One region of the Streptomyces sp. NPDC031100 genome, then DNA from elsewhere that is predicted to be linked to it. Evidence: riboswitches for the same ligand, from Rfam matches in the RefSeq annotation. Region 1 holds a riboswitch; the other holds the start of a gene.
The links. Region 1 has a riboswitch for cobalamin ahead of ACZ5DS_RS12965 (ribonucleoside-diphosphate reductase subunit alpha). Riboswitches for the same ligand answer to the same signal wherever they lie in the genome.
Positions count from the first base shown of each region.

Region 2: another riboswitch for cobalamin. It lies ahead of ACZ5DS_RS00335 (cobalamin biosynthesis protein); the one in region 1 lies ahead of ACZ5DS_RS12965 (ribonucleoside-diphosphate reductase subunit alpha).

Region 1 is NZ_JBVIGN010000004.1:233,704-241,084, forward strand. Features, by position in the region: gene cyc1 (epi-isozizaene synthase) at 1-20, shown strand, start outside; gene ACZ5DS_RS12955 (bifunctional albaflavenone monooxygenase/terpene synthase) at 17-1,387, shown strand; gene ACZ5DS_RS12960 (ribonucleotide-diphosphate reductase subunit beta) at 1,467-2,480, opposite strand; gene ACZ5DS_RS12965 (ribonucleoside-diphosphate reductase subunit alpha) at 2,480-4,861, opposite strand; cobalamin riboswitch at 4,988-5,112, opposite strand; gene mctP (monocarboxylate uptake permease MctP) at 5,266-6,876, opposite strand; gene ACZ5DS_RS12975 (DUF3311 domain-containing protein) at 6,873-7,139, opposite strand; gene ACZ5DS_RS12980 (GntR family transcriptional regulator) at 7,276-7,381, opposite strand, start outside.
Region 2 is NZ_JBVIGN010000001.1:61,052-68,432, forward strand. Features, by position in the region: gene ACZ5DS_RS00310 (alpha/beta hydrolase) at 1-142, opposite strand, end outside; gene ACZ5DS_RS00315 (class II aldolase/adducin family protein) at 224-913, opposite strand; gene ACZ5DS_RS00320 (lysozyme) at 1,103-1,906, shown strand; gene ACZ5DS_RS00325 (inorganic phosphate transporter) at 2,050-3,303, shown strand; gene ACZ5DS_RS00330 (hypothetical protein) at 3,336-3,563, shown strand; cobalamin riboswitch at 3,737-3,875, shown strand; gene ACZ5DS_RS00335 (cobalamin biosynthesis protein) at 3,977-4,921, shown strand; gene ACZ5DS_RS00340 (cobyric acid synthase) at 4,918-6,426, shown strand; gene cobN (cobaltochelatase subunit CobN) at 6,423-7,381, shown strand, end outside.

The DNA.
Region 1 (7,381 bases):
AAGCGGTAGGTGAGAAATGACCGTCGAGTCTGTGAAGCCCGTGCCCTCCGAGAGCACCGAACTGCGCGAACCGCCCCTCGCCGGCGGCGCCGTCCCGGTCCTCGGGCACGGCCTGAAGCTGGTCCGCGACCCGCTCGCCTTCATGTCCGGGCTGCGTGCGCACGGCGAGGTGGTGCGCCTGAAGCTCGGCCCCAAGACGGTGTACGCCGTCACCACGCCGGCCCTCACCGGCGCACTCGCGCTCAGCACCGACTTCAAGATCGACGGCCCGCTCTGGGAGTCCCTCGAAGGCCTGCTCGGCAAGGAGGGCGTGGCCACGGCCAACGGACCGCGCCACCGCCGCCAGCGGCGCACCATCCAGCCCGCGTTCCGGCTCGACGCGATCCCCGCGTACGGCTCGGTCATGGAGGAGGAGGCGCACGCGCTGACCCAGCGCTGGCAGCCCGGCGAGACCATCGACTGCACCTCGGAGTCGTTCCGGGTCGCCGTGCGCATCGCCGCCCGCTGCCTGCTGCGCGGCGAGTACATGGACGAGCGTGCCGAGCGGCTGAGCGTCGACCTCGCCAGCGTCTTCCGCGGTATGTACCGCAGGATGGTCCTCCCGCTCGGGCCGCTGTACCGGCTGCCGTTGCCCGCCAACCGCGAATTCAACCGGGCGTTGGCCGATTTGCATCTGCTGGTCGACGAGATCGTCGCCGAGCGGAGGGCATCTGGTCAAAAGCCGGACGATTTGCTGACGGCATTGCTGGAGGCGAAGGACGACAATGGCGAGCCCATCGGGGAACAGGAGATCCACGACCAGGTGGTCGCGATAGTCACCCCCGGCAGTGAAACAGTCGCCTCCACGATCATGTGGCTGCTGCACGTGCTCGCGGAACATCCGGAACACGCCGAGAAGGTGCGTGCCGAGGTCGAATCCGTGACCGGCGGTCGGCCCGTTGGATTCGCGGACGTGCGTGTGCTCCGGCACACCAACAATGTCGTCGTCGAGGCCATGCGACTGCGGCCCGCCGTATGGATATTGACGCGGCGCGCGGTGACCGACACTTCGCTCGGCGGCTATCGCATTCCGGCCGGGGCGGACATCGTCTACAGCCCCTACGCCATCCAGCGCGACGGACAGTCCTACGACCACCACCTCGACTTCGACCCCGACCGCTGGCTGCCCGAGCGGGCCCAGGAGGTGCCGAAGTACGCCATGAGCCCCTTCAGCGTCGGCAACCGCAAGTGCCCCAGCGACCACTTCTCCATGGCCCAGCTGACCCTGATCACCGCGGCGATCTCGGCGAAGTACCGCTTCGAGCAGGTCAGCGGGTCGAACGACACCACCCGCGTGGGCATCACCCTGCGGCCCCACCGGCTGCTGCTGCAGCCGGTGCCCTGGTAGACGTGTGGCGGCGCGCGCTCAGGCGCCCTTGGGCCCCGGAACGCGCGCCGGATCGATCGTCACTGGGAGCGGCCGGGACTCAGAAGTCCTCGTCCAGGTCGACCTTGCCCTCCACCGCGACCTGGTACGCCGACGGGCGGCGCTCGAAGAAGTTGGTCAGCTCCTGAACGCCCTGCAACTCCATGAAGGAGAACGGGTTCTCCGAGCCGTACACCGGGGCGAAGCCGAGACGCGTCAGGCGCTGGTCGGCGACGCACTCCAGGTACTGCCGCATCGAGTCGGTGTTCATGCCCGGCAGGCCGTCACCGCACAGGTCGCGCGCGAACTGCAGCTCGGCCTCCACGGCCTCCCGCAGCATGTCGGTGACCTGCTGCTGCAGCTCGTCGTCGAACAGGTCCGGCTCCTCCTTGCGGACGGTGTCGACCACGTCGAAGGCGAAGGACATGTGCATCGTCTCGTCGCGGAACACCCAGTTGGTGCCGGTCGCGAGACCGTGCAGCAGACCCCGGCTGCGGAACCAGTAGACGTACGCGAAGGCGCCGTAGAAGAACAGGCCCTCGATGCACGCGGCGAAGCAGATGAGGTTGAGCAGGAAGCGGCGGCGGTCGGCCTGGGACTCCAGGCGGTCCAGCTTCTCCACCGAGTCCATCCACTTGAAGCAGAACTCGGCCTTCTCGCGGATGGAGGGGATGTTCTCGACCGCCGCGAACGCCGCCGCGCGGTCCTCCGGGTCGGGGAGGTAGGTGTCGAGCAGCGTCAGGTAGAACTGGACGTGCACGGCCTCCTCGAAGAGCTGGCGCGACAGGTACAGGCGCGCCTCCGGGGAGTTGATGTGCTTGTACAGCGTCAGCACCAGGTTGTTCGCGACGATCGAGTCGCCCGTCGCGAAGAAGGCCACCAGACGGCCGATCAGGTGCTGCTCCTCGGGGGACAGCTTCGCGAGGTCGGCGACGTCCGAGTGGAGGTCGACCTCCTCCACGGTCCAGGTGTTCTTGATGGCGTCCCGGTAGCGCTCGTAGAAGTCCGGGTAGCGCATGGGGCGCAGGGTCAGCTCGAAGCCTGGGTCGAGCAGGTTCTTGGCTTCGGTGGTCATTACTGGCAGGCCTCGCAGGACTCGGGGTTCTCAAGGGAGCAGGCGACGGCGTCGGGGTCGGCGACCTGCTGCACGGGGATGGTGGTCTGGGTCTGCGCCTGGGCGGCGCGGGCGATGCGGGTCGCCGGGCGCGAGCGCAGGTAGTACGTCGTCTTCAGGCCCGACTTCCAGGCGTACGCGTACATCGAGGAGAGCTTGCCGATGGTCGGCGTCTCCATGAAGAGGTTCAGGGACTGCGCCTGGTCCAGGAACGGGGTGCGGGCCGCCGCCATGTCGATCAGGCCGCGCTGCGGGATCTCCCACGCCGTGCGGTACAGCGCCCGCACGTCGGCCGGGATCCACGCGAAGTCCTGCACCGAGCCATTGGAGTCGCGCAGCGCCTCGCGGGTGCGCGCGTCCCAGACGCCCAGCTCCTTGAGGTCCTGCACCAGGTAGGAGTTGACCTGCAGGAACTCGCCGGACAGCGTCTCGCGCTTGAACAGGTTGGAGACCTGCGGCTCGATGCACTCGTACACGCCCGCGATGGAGGCGATGGTGGCGGTCGGCGCGATGGCGAGCAGCAGCGAGTTGCGCATGCCGACCGCGGCGATCCGCTCGCGCAGGGCCGCCCAGCGCTCCGGCCAGGTCAGGCGAACGCCCGGGAAATGGTCGGGGTGCAGGACACCCTGGGCGGTACGGGTCTTCTCCCAGGCCGGCAGCGGGCCGCTGCGCTCGGCGAGGTCGGCGGAGGCCTCGTACGCGGCGAGCATGATGCGCTCGGCGATCCGCGTGGACAGGGCCTTGGCCTCGTCCGAGTCGAAGGGCAGACGCAGCTTGAAGAAGACGTCCTGCAGACCCATGGCGCCGAGGCCGACGGGCCGCCACTTGGCGTTCGACCGGCCCGCCTGCTCGGTCGGGTAGAAGTTGATGTCGACGACGCGGTCGAGGAAGGTGACGGCGGTGCGGACCGTCTCGTCCAGCCGCTCCCAGTCGATGTCGCCGCCTGCGACGAACGCGCCCAGGTTCACCGAACCCAGGTTGCAGACCGCCGTCTCGCCGTCGTCCGTGACCTCCAGAATCTCCGTGCAGAGGTTGGAGGAGTGGACGACATGGCCCGGCAGGGCCGTCTGGTTGGCCGTCCGGTTGGCGGCGTCCTTGAAGGTCATCCAGCCGTTGCCGGTCTGCGCGAGGGTACGCATCATCCGGCCGTACAGGTCGCGGGCCGGGATGGTCTTCTTCGCGAGCCCCGCCGCCTCCGCCTTGCGGTAGGCCGCGTCGAACTCCGCGCCCCACACGTCGACCAGCTCCGGCACGTCCGCCGGGGAGAACAGCGACCACTGCTCGTCCAGGTTGACCCGGCGCATGAACTCGTCCGGGATCCAGTGCGCCAGGTTGAGGTTGTGCGTACGGCGGGCGTCCTCACCGGTGTTGTCGCGCAGCTCCAGGAACTCCTCGATGTCGGAGTGCCAGGTCTCCAGGTACACCGCGGCCGCGCCCTTGCGCCGGCCGCCCTGGTTCACGGCGGCGACGGAGGCGTCCAGGGTCTTCAGGAACGGGACGATGCCGTTGGAGTGCCCGTTGGTGCCGCGGATCAGCGAACCACGGCTGCGGATCCGGGAGTACGACAGACCGATGCCGCCGGCGTGCTTGGAGAGGCGGGCGACCTGGTGGTAGCGGTCGTAGATGGAGTCCAGCTCGTCCAGGGGGGAGTCGAGGAGGTAGCAGGACGACATCTGGGGGTGCCGCGTGCCGGAGTTGAAGAGCGTGGGGGAGGAGGGCAGGTAGTCGAGGCGGCTCATGAGCCCGTAGAGCGCGGCGACTTCGTCCAGTGCGCGGGCGGTGTCGTCCTCGGCGAGGCCGCTCGCCACCCGGAGCATGAAGTGCTGGGGCGTCTCGATCACCTTGCGGGTGATCGGGTGCCGGAGCAGGTAGCGGCTGTGCAGGGTGCGCAGGCCGAAGTAGCCGAAGCGGTCGTCGGCGTCCGCGTCGACCAGTGCGTCGAGGCGCTCCGCGTGCAGCCGCACGAACTCGGCGGTCCGGTCGGCGACGAGCCCTTCCCGGTGTCCCACGGCCACGGACTCGGTGAAGGACGTCACGCCCTGCGAGGCGGCCTCGGCGCGGATGGAGAGGGTCAGCAGCCGGGCGGCCAGCCGCGAGTAGGCGGGGTCCTCGGAGATGAGTCCGGCGGCCGCCTCGGTGGCCAGCTCGCGCAGCTCCGTCTCGTCCGCGCGAGCGGACCGGCCCCGCAGCGCGGCCGCGGCGACCCGGCCGGGGTCGGCGTCGGGGAGGTCGGCGGTCAGCTCGGTCAGGGTCCGCAGCAGCGCGGCACCGGGACCGTCGGTCTCCACCGGGGCTTCGATGGCCTCGATGGCTGAAGCCGGGTCGGCTGGCGCGATGGTCACGTGGGGCTCTCCCTCGCTCGGCACGGGGGCCTTGCGGAGGGCAGGGGGCAGCACGAGCGCACACGGCGTCGCGTCCACCGGCCCACTCCACGAGGCCCGGACGTCTGAAGGCACCCGGACCGGACGGCCGGGCGCACGCTGCCGGCAGGTCCTCGGACTGACACAGGCGTGCGGATGCACGCAAGTACACCGTTGCGGGACAGTTCCGGATTCGCACCGGATTCCCCTGCGGCGACAGCGAGGATGAGCATACATCTAGTGCCGGGTCGTGGTGTCACCCCCAGATGTTGTGTCTGTTGTGTGTCGTGGTGGCTTCAGAGCGTCAACTTGTGTATGGCGGGAGGCATGAGAACGGGCCGCCGTTGTTGCTCGATGCCGGCGGCCCGCTGCGGGTTGTGCGCTCCCTAGGGTGTTGCCGTCGGGGTCAGTTCCACCTGGACCCCCGGCTCGCCCGCGTCCGCCGTGTAGTCCTCCGGCCTGGTCTCGTCCAGGCCCTCGGGGGCCTTCACGGCCCTCAGGACGAGGGTGAGGACCACGGTGACCACGACGTTGAGGACGAACGCCGTCAGGCCGATGTAACCGATCTCCCCGATGCCCGGGATCTCCTTGGCGTTGCCGCCGAAGTGCTTCTGTGCCGGGTTCGTCGGGGAGGCGATCCCGTACGCGGCGAGCGTGCCGTAGACCATGCCGACCGCCCAGCCGGCGAGCAGCGCCCAGCGGTGGAGCCAGCGCGTGAAGAGGCCGCCGACCAGGGCCGGGAAGGTCTGCAGGATCCAGATGCCGCCCAGCAGCTGGAAGTTGATGGCGACCGTCTTGTCCATCGTCAGGACGAAGACCAGCGCGCCCACCTTCACCAGCAGCGAGACGAGCTTGGAGACCCGGGTCTCCTGCTCGGCCGTGGCGTCGGGCTTGATGAAGTCCTTGTAGATGTTGCGGGTGAAGAGGTTCGCCGCCGCGATGGACATGATGGCCGCGGGCACGAGGGCGCCGATGCCGATCGCCGCGAAGGCCACGCCCGCGAACCAGTTGGGGAACATGTCCTCGAACAACTGCGGGATCGCCAGCTGGTTGTTGGAGACCTTCACCCCGGCCGCGATCGCCATGAAGCCGAGGAGGGCCAGCAGGCCCAGCATCAGCGAGTACAGCGGCAGGATCGTGGTGTTGCGCCGGATCACCTCACGGCTGCGGGAGGACAGCGTCGCGGTGATCGAGTGCGGGTACATGAACAGCGCGAGCGCCGAGCCGAGCGCCAGCGTGGCGTACGTCCACTGGCCCGCGGGGGCCGGTACGAGACCGCCCGCACCCGCCGCCGTGAACTTGTCGCCGGCCTTGGCGAAGATGTGGTCGAACCCGCCCAGCTTGATCGGGATGTAGATGATCGCCACCGCGATGACGATGTAGATCAGCGTGTCCTTCACGAACGCGATCAGCGCGGGCGCCCGCAGACCCGAGGAGTAGGTGTACGCGGCCAGCACGCCGAAGGCTATGAGCAGCGGCAGGTCCTTGACGAACCAGTTGGTGTTCTCGCCGCCGCCGACGCCCATCACGTCCAGCACGGCCTGGATGCCGACGAGCTGGAGCGCGATGTAGGGCATCGTCGCCAGGATGCCGGTGACCGCCACGGCCAGCGACAGGCCCTTGGAGCCGAAGCGGCCGCGCACGAAGTCCGAGGTCGTGACGTAGCCGTGGCGGTGCGAGACCGACCACAGGCGGGGCAGGAACGTGAAGATCAGCGGGTAGACCAGGATCGTGTACGGCACCGCGAAGAAGCCGGCCGCGCCCGCCGCGTAGATCGCCGCCGGTACGGCGACGAAGGTGTACGCCGTGTACAGGTCGCCGCCGAGCAGGAACCAGGTGATCCAGGTGCCGAACGACCGTCCGCCCAGGCCCCATTCGTCCAGGGAGTGCTCGTCGTCGGCCCGGCGCCAGCGCGCCGCGAGGAAGCCCATGACCGTGACGGCCAGGAAGAAGAAGATGAAGACGCCGAGCGCGACGCCGTTGACGCCGTCCTTCATCGGGCCGCCCCCTCGTTCTGCGTGGCCCTGCGGGCGTTCTGGTCACGCTGCCACAGCTTGTACGCGATCATCGTGAGGGCGGTGGAGATGACGACCCACAGCATCTGGTACCAGTAGAAGAACGGGATCCCGATGAGCGCCGGATCCTTCTTGCCGTACGAGCCCACCCACAGCATCGCCACGAAGGGCGCGACGAGACACAGACCGATGATCACGCGGACCGGTGTCACGACCGGTGGTCTCACTTCAGGTGTTTCGGACATGCCACGTTCCGTCCCCTCGCTGATCACCTGTTGTAATGCGCAGGCAATCTAGGTGACGGTGTCGCGGCAGCGGAAGACCTCGTCCGCATAACGGTATGTCGATTTCGGGGGTGTGGCGTGAAGACGCCAACTCGGCTCAGTCCTGGGGGCGCTTGAGCCTCGCCACGAACTTGTACCGGTCGCCTCGGTAGACCGAGCGCACCCACTCCACGGGATTGCCCTCCCGGTCCAGCGAGTGGCGG
Region 2 (7,381 bases), on a different contig from region 1:
TGAGCCGGGGTTCGGTGGGCAGCGGACGGCCCGGGGGCGCCTTCAGCGCGGCGTCACTGGCCAGACGTCCGGCGGCCACGGATGCCGCGCCGGCGGCCAGGACCGCGGTGAGTGCGGCGGCGGTCGCTTTGACGGTGCGCACGGGTTCCAGTGTCGTGGGGGTCCGGGCCGACGGCCAGCGGAAGAGCCGGGACATGGAACAAAGGGGTGGGCGGGCATGGGGTCACCGCTGCTGGCCGTACCCCTTCAAACGTGTCGCTGCCTCGGTCATCTGGGCATCGGTCAGCAGGGAGGGGGTCAGGCCCGGTACGGAGGATGCCGTCAGCCACAGGCGGCACATCCACTCCAGTTGGGCGGTGCGGTCGTAGGCCTGGTCGAGGGTGGTGCCGTAGGTGATCGTGCCGTGGTTCTGCAGCAGGCAGCCGGAGCGGTCGGCGAGGGCGCGGAGCATGTTCTCCGCCAGCTCGTCGGTGCCGTAGGTCGCATAGGGGGCTACCCGGATGCGACCGTCGCGGCCGCCGAGCCCAGCTGCCATGTAGTGGACCGGGGGCAGCTCGCTCACGAGGGTGGAGACGGCCGTGGCGTGCACGGCGTGGGTGTGGACGACGGCGCGGGCGTCGGTGGTGCGGTAGACGGCGAGGTGCATGGGCAGTTCGCTGGTCGGCACGAGCGTGCCGAGCACCTGCCGGCCGCCGAGGTCGACGCCGGTGATGTCGTCCGGGGTCAGCCGGTCGTAGGGCACGCCCGACGGGGTGACCAGCACGAGGTCACCGACGCGCGCCGAGACGTTGCCGGAGGTGCCGACGACCAGCCCGTCGGCGACGGTCCGGCGGGCCGTCGCGACCAGCGCCTCCCAGACGTGCACCGCTTCCTGTTCCGCTTCCTGTTGCATGTCCCGCCGCTCTTCAGCCATGCCGCGATCCTGCCAGCCGGCCCGGCGCGGGGGCTGCCGTCCCGTGTGCGCGGGGCCGGAACGCGTACCGCCGAGAGGGTGAAGATCCCGCCGAAACGTCGAAGATCCGCCGATCTTTCATGATCATCAGGCATTCAATGATCTTTCCAACTCACTGGACGACGTTCCATCGCCACTCCAGGGGGACGCGTGGCTCGTGATCGCACACCTTTCCGTTCCGTTCGCCGCGCGGGCGCGCTCGCGGCCGCCGTCGCCGCGCTCGCCCTCGTGGGCGCCCAGGCCGCGACGGCGGGGCCGCCGATGTACGCGGCGGACCCGCTCCGCGGGCAGGACGTGTCGTCGGCGTACCCGGCGGGCTCGCTCCGCGGGCAGGACGTGTCCTCGCACCAGGAGCACGTCGACTGGCCGTCCGCCCGCTCGGACGGCGCCCGGTTCGCCTACGTCAAGGCGACCGAGTCCACGACCTACCGCAACCCCTACTTCGACCGGCAGTACGGCGGCGCGCGCCGGGCGGGCCTGGTCCGCGGCGCGTACCACTTCGCCCGGCCGGACCGGTCCCCGGGCGCCGAGCAGGCCGCGTACTTCGTGCGGCACGGCGGCGACTGGCGGGCGGACGGCTGGACGCTGCCGCCGGCGCTCGACATCGAGTACAACCCGTACGACAAGGACCACAGGTGCTACGGGCTGGGCTGGAAGCGGATGGTCGACTGGATCCGGTCCTTCAGCGACGAGGTCGACCGGAAGACCGGCCGCCGCCCGGTGATCTACACCACCGCCCGCTGGTGGAAGGCCTGCACGGGCAACAGCCGCGCCTTCGCCTCGGACCACCCCTTGTGGATCGCCCGGCACGGCACATCGGACCCGGGGTCGCTGCCGGGCGGCTGGTCGGACTGGACCTTCTGGCAGTACGGCACCGAGGGCGGCCTGCCGGGTGACCAGAATCTCTTCGAGGGGCCGCCGAGCCGGCTGCGGGCCTTCGCGCGGGGCCGGTAGCCAAGGGGCGCTTGGGGCGTCGACCCTGAAGGCAATCCCAATCCCCCGTTGACGACACCCTGACGCCCGCCCCAGTTCACCTTCCGTTCATCCAGGTTGCCTACGGTCCAACGGCCGATGACCTCTAACGATTGCCTGGGTAAATGGAAAGCTTCTCGCTGATCCTCGCGATTGTGGTGGTAACCGCACTCGCGTTTGATTTCACGAACGGTTTCCACGACACCGCCAACGCGATGGCCACGACCATCTCGACCGGCGCCCTCAAGCCCAAGATCGCGGTGGCCATGTCCGCCGCCCTCAACCTTGTGGGAGCTTTCCTCTCCGTGGAGGTCGCCAACACGATCTCCAAGGGTCTCGTCGACGAGACCGGCATACGTCCCGAGGTCATATTCGCCGCCTTGGTCGGCGCGATCCTCTGGAACCTGCTGACCTGGCTGGTGGGACTGCCCTCCAGCTCCTCGCACGCCCTGATGGGCGGCCTGGTCGGCGCCACCGTCGCCTCCGCAGGCTTCGGTGCCGTCCACGGTGACGTGCTCGTCACCAAGGTGCTGCTCCCGGCGGTCGCCGCCCCGATCGTGGCCGGTCTCGCGGCGATGCTCGCCACCCGGTTCTCCTACGGCATCGACAAGAACGCCGACAGCGAGGCCACCCGCAAGGGCTACCGCGCCGGCCAGATCGCCTCCGCCGGCCTGGTCTCCCTCGCCCACGGCACCAACGACGCCCAGAAGACGATGGGCATCATCACCCTCGCCCTGGTCGCCGGCGGCTCCCTCGCCCCCGGCTCCAACCCTCCCACCTGGGTCATCCTCTCCGCGGGTCTGGCCATCGCGCTAGGCACCTACATCGGCGGCTGGCGCATCATCCGCACCATGGGCAAGGGCCTGACCGACCTGGAGCCGCGCCAGGGCTTCGCCGCCCAGACCAGCGCGGCCACGGCCATCCTGGCCTCCTCCCACCTCGGCTTCTCCCTCTCCACCACCCACGTCGTCTCCGGCTCGGTGATGGGTGCGGGCCTGGGCCGCAAGGGCGGTGTGGTCCGCTGGTCCACCGCGACCCGCATGTTCGTCGCCTGGGCGCTGACCCTCCCGGCCGCCGCGCTGGTCGGCGCGGGCGCCGAGTCCGTCACGGACCTGGGTGACTGGGGCACCGCACTCGTCGCCGTCTTCCTGGTCGGCGCCAGCGCCGCGATCTGGAAGATCTCCCGCCGCGAGGTCGTCGACCACACCAACGTCAACGCCGTCGACGGCACCGCCGAGCCGGCCGGCGTGGTGACCACCGCCATCGCCGCGGTGACCCCGCCCCCCGCGGGCACCGTCACCGAGGACCTCACGGCCACCATCCCGGCCCAGACCGCCGCCGAACCGGCTCCGGCGACCCCGCCGGCCGCCACGGTCTGACCCCGAACCCGGACTCTGAAGGAAGCATCCCCATGAAGATCGACTGGGCGGCCCTCGGCTCCGTCTTCGGCGTCAGCCTCGCCGTGACCATGGGCCTGGTGGCCCTGTTCACCCTCGGCGTCACCGCGCTCGCCCGCCGGGAGAAGGCCGCGGCCCAGGGCAACTCCGCGGCGCTGGCCGTGACGAGCGCGTACGTCTGCTTCGCCGCCTGTGCGGCCGCGGTGGCGTACGGGATCCATCTGATCGTGGCGAAGGCCTGACGCCCGAGCGCACATCCTCCGCATCCGCCCTGCCGGTCCGGCGTGTTCAGCCGACCGGCAGGGCGGACGTGTGTCCGGGACGGGGTCCCACAGGGCCGTTCCACCCCGCCCGAAACAGCCGCGGTGTGGGCCTCAGCACAGTCCGGCGTCCCAGGTCAAAGGCAAGTTGACGGCCCTTCCGGGGGCGTGGTGGACTGCCCACGCCATGTACGGCGGCAGGAGAGGAAGCCGGTGCGAATCCGGCGCGGTCCCGCCACTGTCACCGGGGAAGGAATCCCGGGAGCCAGGAACTCTCACCGCCGGTCTCGTCGAACCAGGGCGCGGACACCCTGAGTGAGGACATATCGCCATGCGCGGCTGCCGTTCGAGGTTCAGTAACCGGGCCCTGCCTGCCCCCACGGCCGGCTGAGCCGATGGGTGCCGATCGCTCCTACGCGTACGGCGCCGCCGCCGGCCTTCTCGGCGACCTGCTCCTCGGTGACCCTCGCCGGGGGCATCCGGTCGCCGTGTTCGGGCGGACGGCCGCAGCCGTGGAACGCGCACTGTGGCACGACCACCGCGGCTGGGGTGCGCTGCACACCGCCGTGTGCGCCGGCGGAGCCGTCGCTCTGGGCGCCGCCGCCGAACGCGCCGTGCGCCGCTCCCCTGTCGCCTCCGTCGCGCTGACCGCCGCCGCCACCTGGGCCGTGGTCGGGGGCACTTCGCTCGCGAGGGAGGCGCGGACCGTCGGACGCGCCCTGGAGGCCGGGGACGTCGAGGCCGCACGGGCGCGGCTGCCGCATCTGTGCGGACGGGATCCGCAGGCCCTCGACGCCGACGGGATCGCCCGGGCGGTCGTGGAGTCCGTCGCCGAGAACACCTCCGACGCCGTCGTGGGCGCGCTGGTGTGGGGTGCCGTGGGCGGGGTGCCCGGGCTGCTCGGGTTCCGGGCCGTCAACACCCTGGACGCGATGGTGGGGCACAAGTCGGCCCGCCACCGCCGCTACGGCTGGGCCTCGGCCCGGCTGGACGACGTCGCGGGGTGGCCGGGGGCGCGGCTGACCGCCGTACTCGCCGCCGCGGCCGGCCCCGACCCCCGCGGCGCCGTGCGCGCCTGGCGGGCCGACGCACGCAAGCATCCGAGCCCCAACGCCGGGCCCGTCGAAGCCTCGTTCGCGGGTGCCCTCGGCGTGCGGCTGGGCGGGACGCTCTCCTACGGCGGGCGCGTCGAACACCGGCCCGTGCTGGGCGGGGGCGCCGGACGGGCCGTCCGGGTCACCGACATCGACCGGGCGGTACGGCTCTCCCGCCGCGTCGGCCTGCTCGCGCTCGGCGTCACGCTCGCTGCGCGCCGACTCGTGAAGGGACGTGGGAAGTGAACGGTGGTCTCCTCGTCGCCGGCACCACCTCCGACGCCGGCAAGAGCGTCGTGACGGCCGGGATCTGCCGGTGGCTGGTGCGCCAGGGCGTGAAGGTGGCGCCCTTCAAGGCGCAGAACATGTCCCTCAACTCCTTCGTCACGCGCGAGGGTGCCGAGATCGGGCGGGCGCAGGCGATGCAGGCCCAGGCCTGCCGGGTCGAGCCGACCGCGCTGATGAATCCCGTGCTGCTCAAGCCCGGTGGGGAACAGAGCAGTCAAGTGGTGCTGCTCGGGAAGCCCGTGGGCGAGCTGAGCGCACGCGGGTATCACGGGGGGCGCCAGCAGCAGCTCCTCGGCACCGTGCTGGAGTGTCTCGCCGAGTTGCGGGGCACGTATGACGCGGTGATCTGTGAGGGGGCCGGTTCGCCCGCGGAGATCAATCTGCGGCGGACCGACATCGTGAACATGGGGATCGCGCGGAACGCCCGGCTCCCTGTGCTTGTCGTCGGCGACATCGACCGCGGCGGCGTCTTCGCCTCCTTCTTCGGGACGGTCGCCCTGCTCTCGCCCGAGGACCAGGAGCTGGTGGCCGGCTTCCTGGTGAACAAGTTCCGCGGCGACGTCACTCTGCTGGAGCCGGGGTTGGACATGCTGCACGGGCTCACCGGGCGGCACACGTACGGCGTCCTGCCCTTCCAGCACGGGCTCGGCATCGACGAGGAGGACGGACTGCGAGTCTCCCTCCGTGGGACGGTACGCGAGTCGAACACCGCCCCGCCGGTCGGCGAGGACGTGCTGCGGGTGGCGGTGTGCGCCATCCCGCTCATGTCCAACTTCACCGACGTGGACGCACTCGCCGCCGAACCGGGTGTCGTGGTGCGGTTCGTGGACCGGCCGGAGGAGCTGGCGGACGCGGACCTCGTGGTGATCCCGGGGACTCGGGGGACGGTCAAGGCCCTCGCGTGGCTGCGGGAGCGGGGGCTCGCGGACGCCCTCGTCAGAAGGGCCGCGGAAGGACGCCCGGTCCTCGGCATCTGCGGCGGCTTCCAGATCCTCGGCGAACACATCGAGGACGAGGTCGAGTCGCGCGCCGGTCAGGTGCGGGGCCTCGGGGTACTCCCGGTGCGCGTGCGGTTCGCCCGCGAGAAGACCCTCACCCGGCCGACCGGGGAAGCCCTCGGCGAGCACGTCGAGGGGTACGAGATCCATCACGGAGTCGCCGAAGTAACCGGCGGCGAAGCCTTCCTGGACGGCTGCCGGGTCGGCCAGACCTGGGGCACGCACTGGCACGGCTCCCTGGAGTCGGACGGTTTCCGGCGGGCCTTCCTGCGCGAGGTGGCCGCCGCCGCGGGCCGCCGCTTCGTGCCGGCCCCCGACACCTCGTTCGCCGCGCTGCGCGAGGAGCAGCTCGACCGGCTCGGCGACCTGATCGAACAGCACGCGGACACCGACGCGCTCTGGCGGCTCATCGAGTCGGGCGCGCCGCAAGGACTGCCTTTCATTCCACCGGGAGCGCCTGCATGAGCACAGTGTTGTTGTTGTCGACCGCCGACACCGATCTGCTGGCGGCCCGGGCCTCCGGCGCGGCGTACCGGATCGGCAATCCGACCCGGGTCGACGTGGCCGGCGAGCTGCCCGGCCTTGTCGAGGGCGCGGACATCGCCGTCGTACGGCTGCTGGGCGGCAAGCGTGCCTGGGAGGACGGGCTGGCCGCGCTGCGGGCGTCCGGTGTGCCGACCGTGCTGCTGGGCGGCGAGGCCGTGCCGGACGCCGAGCTGATGGCCGAGTCCTCCGTCCCGGCGGGTGTCGTGGCGGAGGCCCTGAAGTACCTGGTCGAGGGCGGGCCCGACAACCTGACCGAGCTGGCCCGGTTCCTGTCCGACACCGTGCTGCTGACCGGCGAGGGGTTCGAGGAGCCCCGGAAGATGCCGGAGTACGGGGTGCACGGCTCGTACGGGATCCGGGACGGCCGCCCCACCGTCGGCGTGCTCTTCTACCGGGCGCACGAGCTGAGCGGCAACACCGCCTTCGTGGACACGCTGTGCGCGGCGATCGAGGCGCAGGGTGCCAACGCGCTTCCCGTGTACTGCGGTTCGCTGCGCGGTGCGGACGCCGGGCTGTACGAGCTGCTGGGCCGGGCCGACGCCCTGGTCGCCACCGTCCTCGCGGCCGGCGGTACGCATGCCTCGCAGGCCTCGGCGGGCGGCGACGAGGAGGCCTGGGACATCGGGGCCCTCGCCGACCTCGACGTGCCCGTTCTGCAGGGCCTCTGCCTGACCTCCTCCAAGAATGCCTGGGAGGAGTCCGACGCGGCCCTGTCCCCCATGGACGCGGCGATGCAGGTGGCGATCCCGGAGTTCGACGGCCGGCTGATCACCGTGCCGTTCTCCTTCAAGGAGCAGGGCCCGGACGAGGTCCCGGTGTACGTCGCCGACCCGGAGCGAGCCGGGCGGGTGGCCGGGATCGCCGTACGGCACGC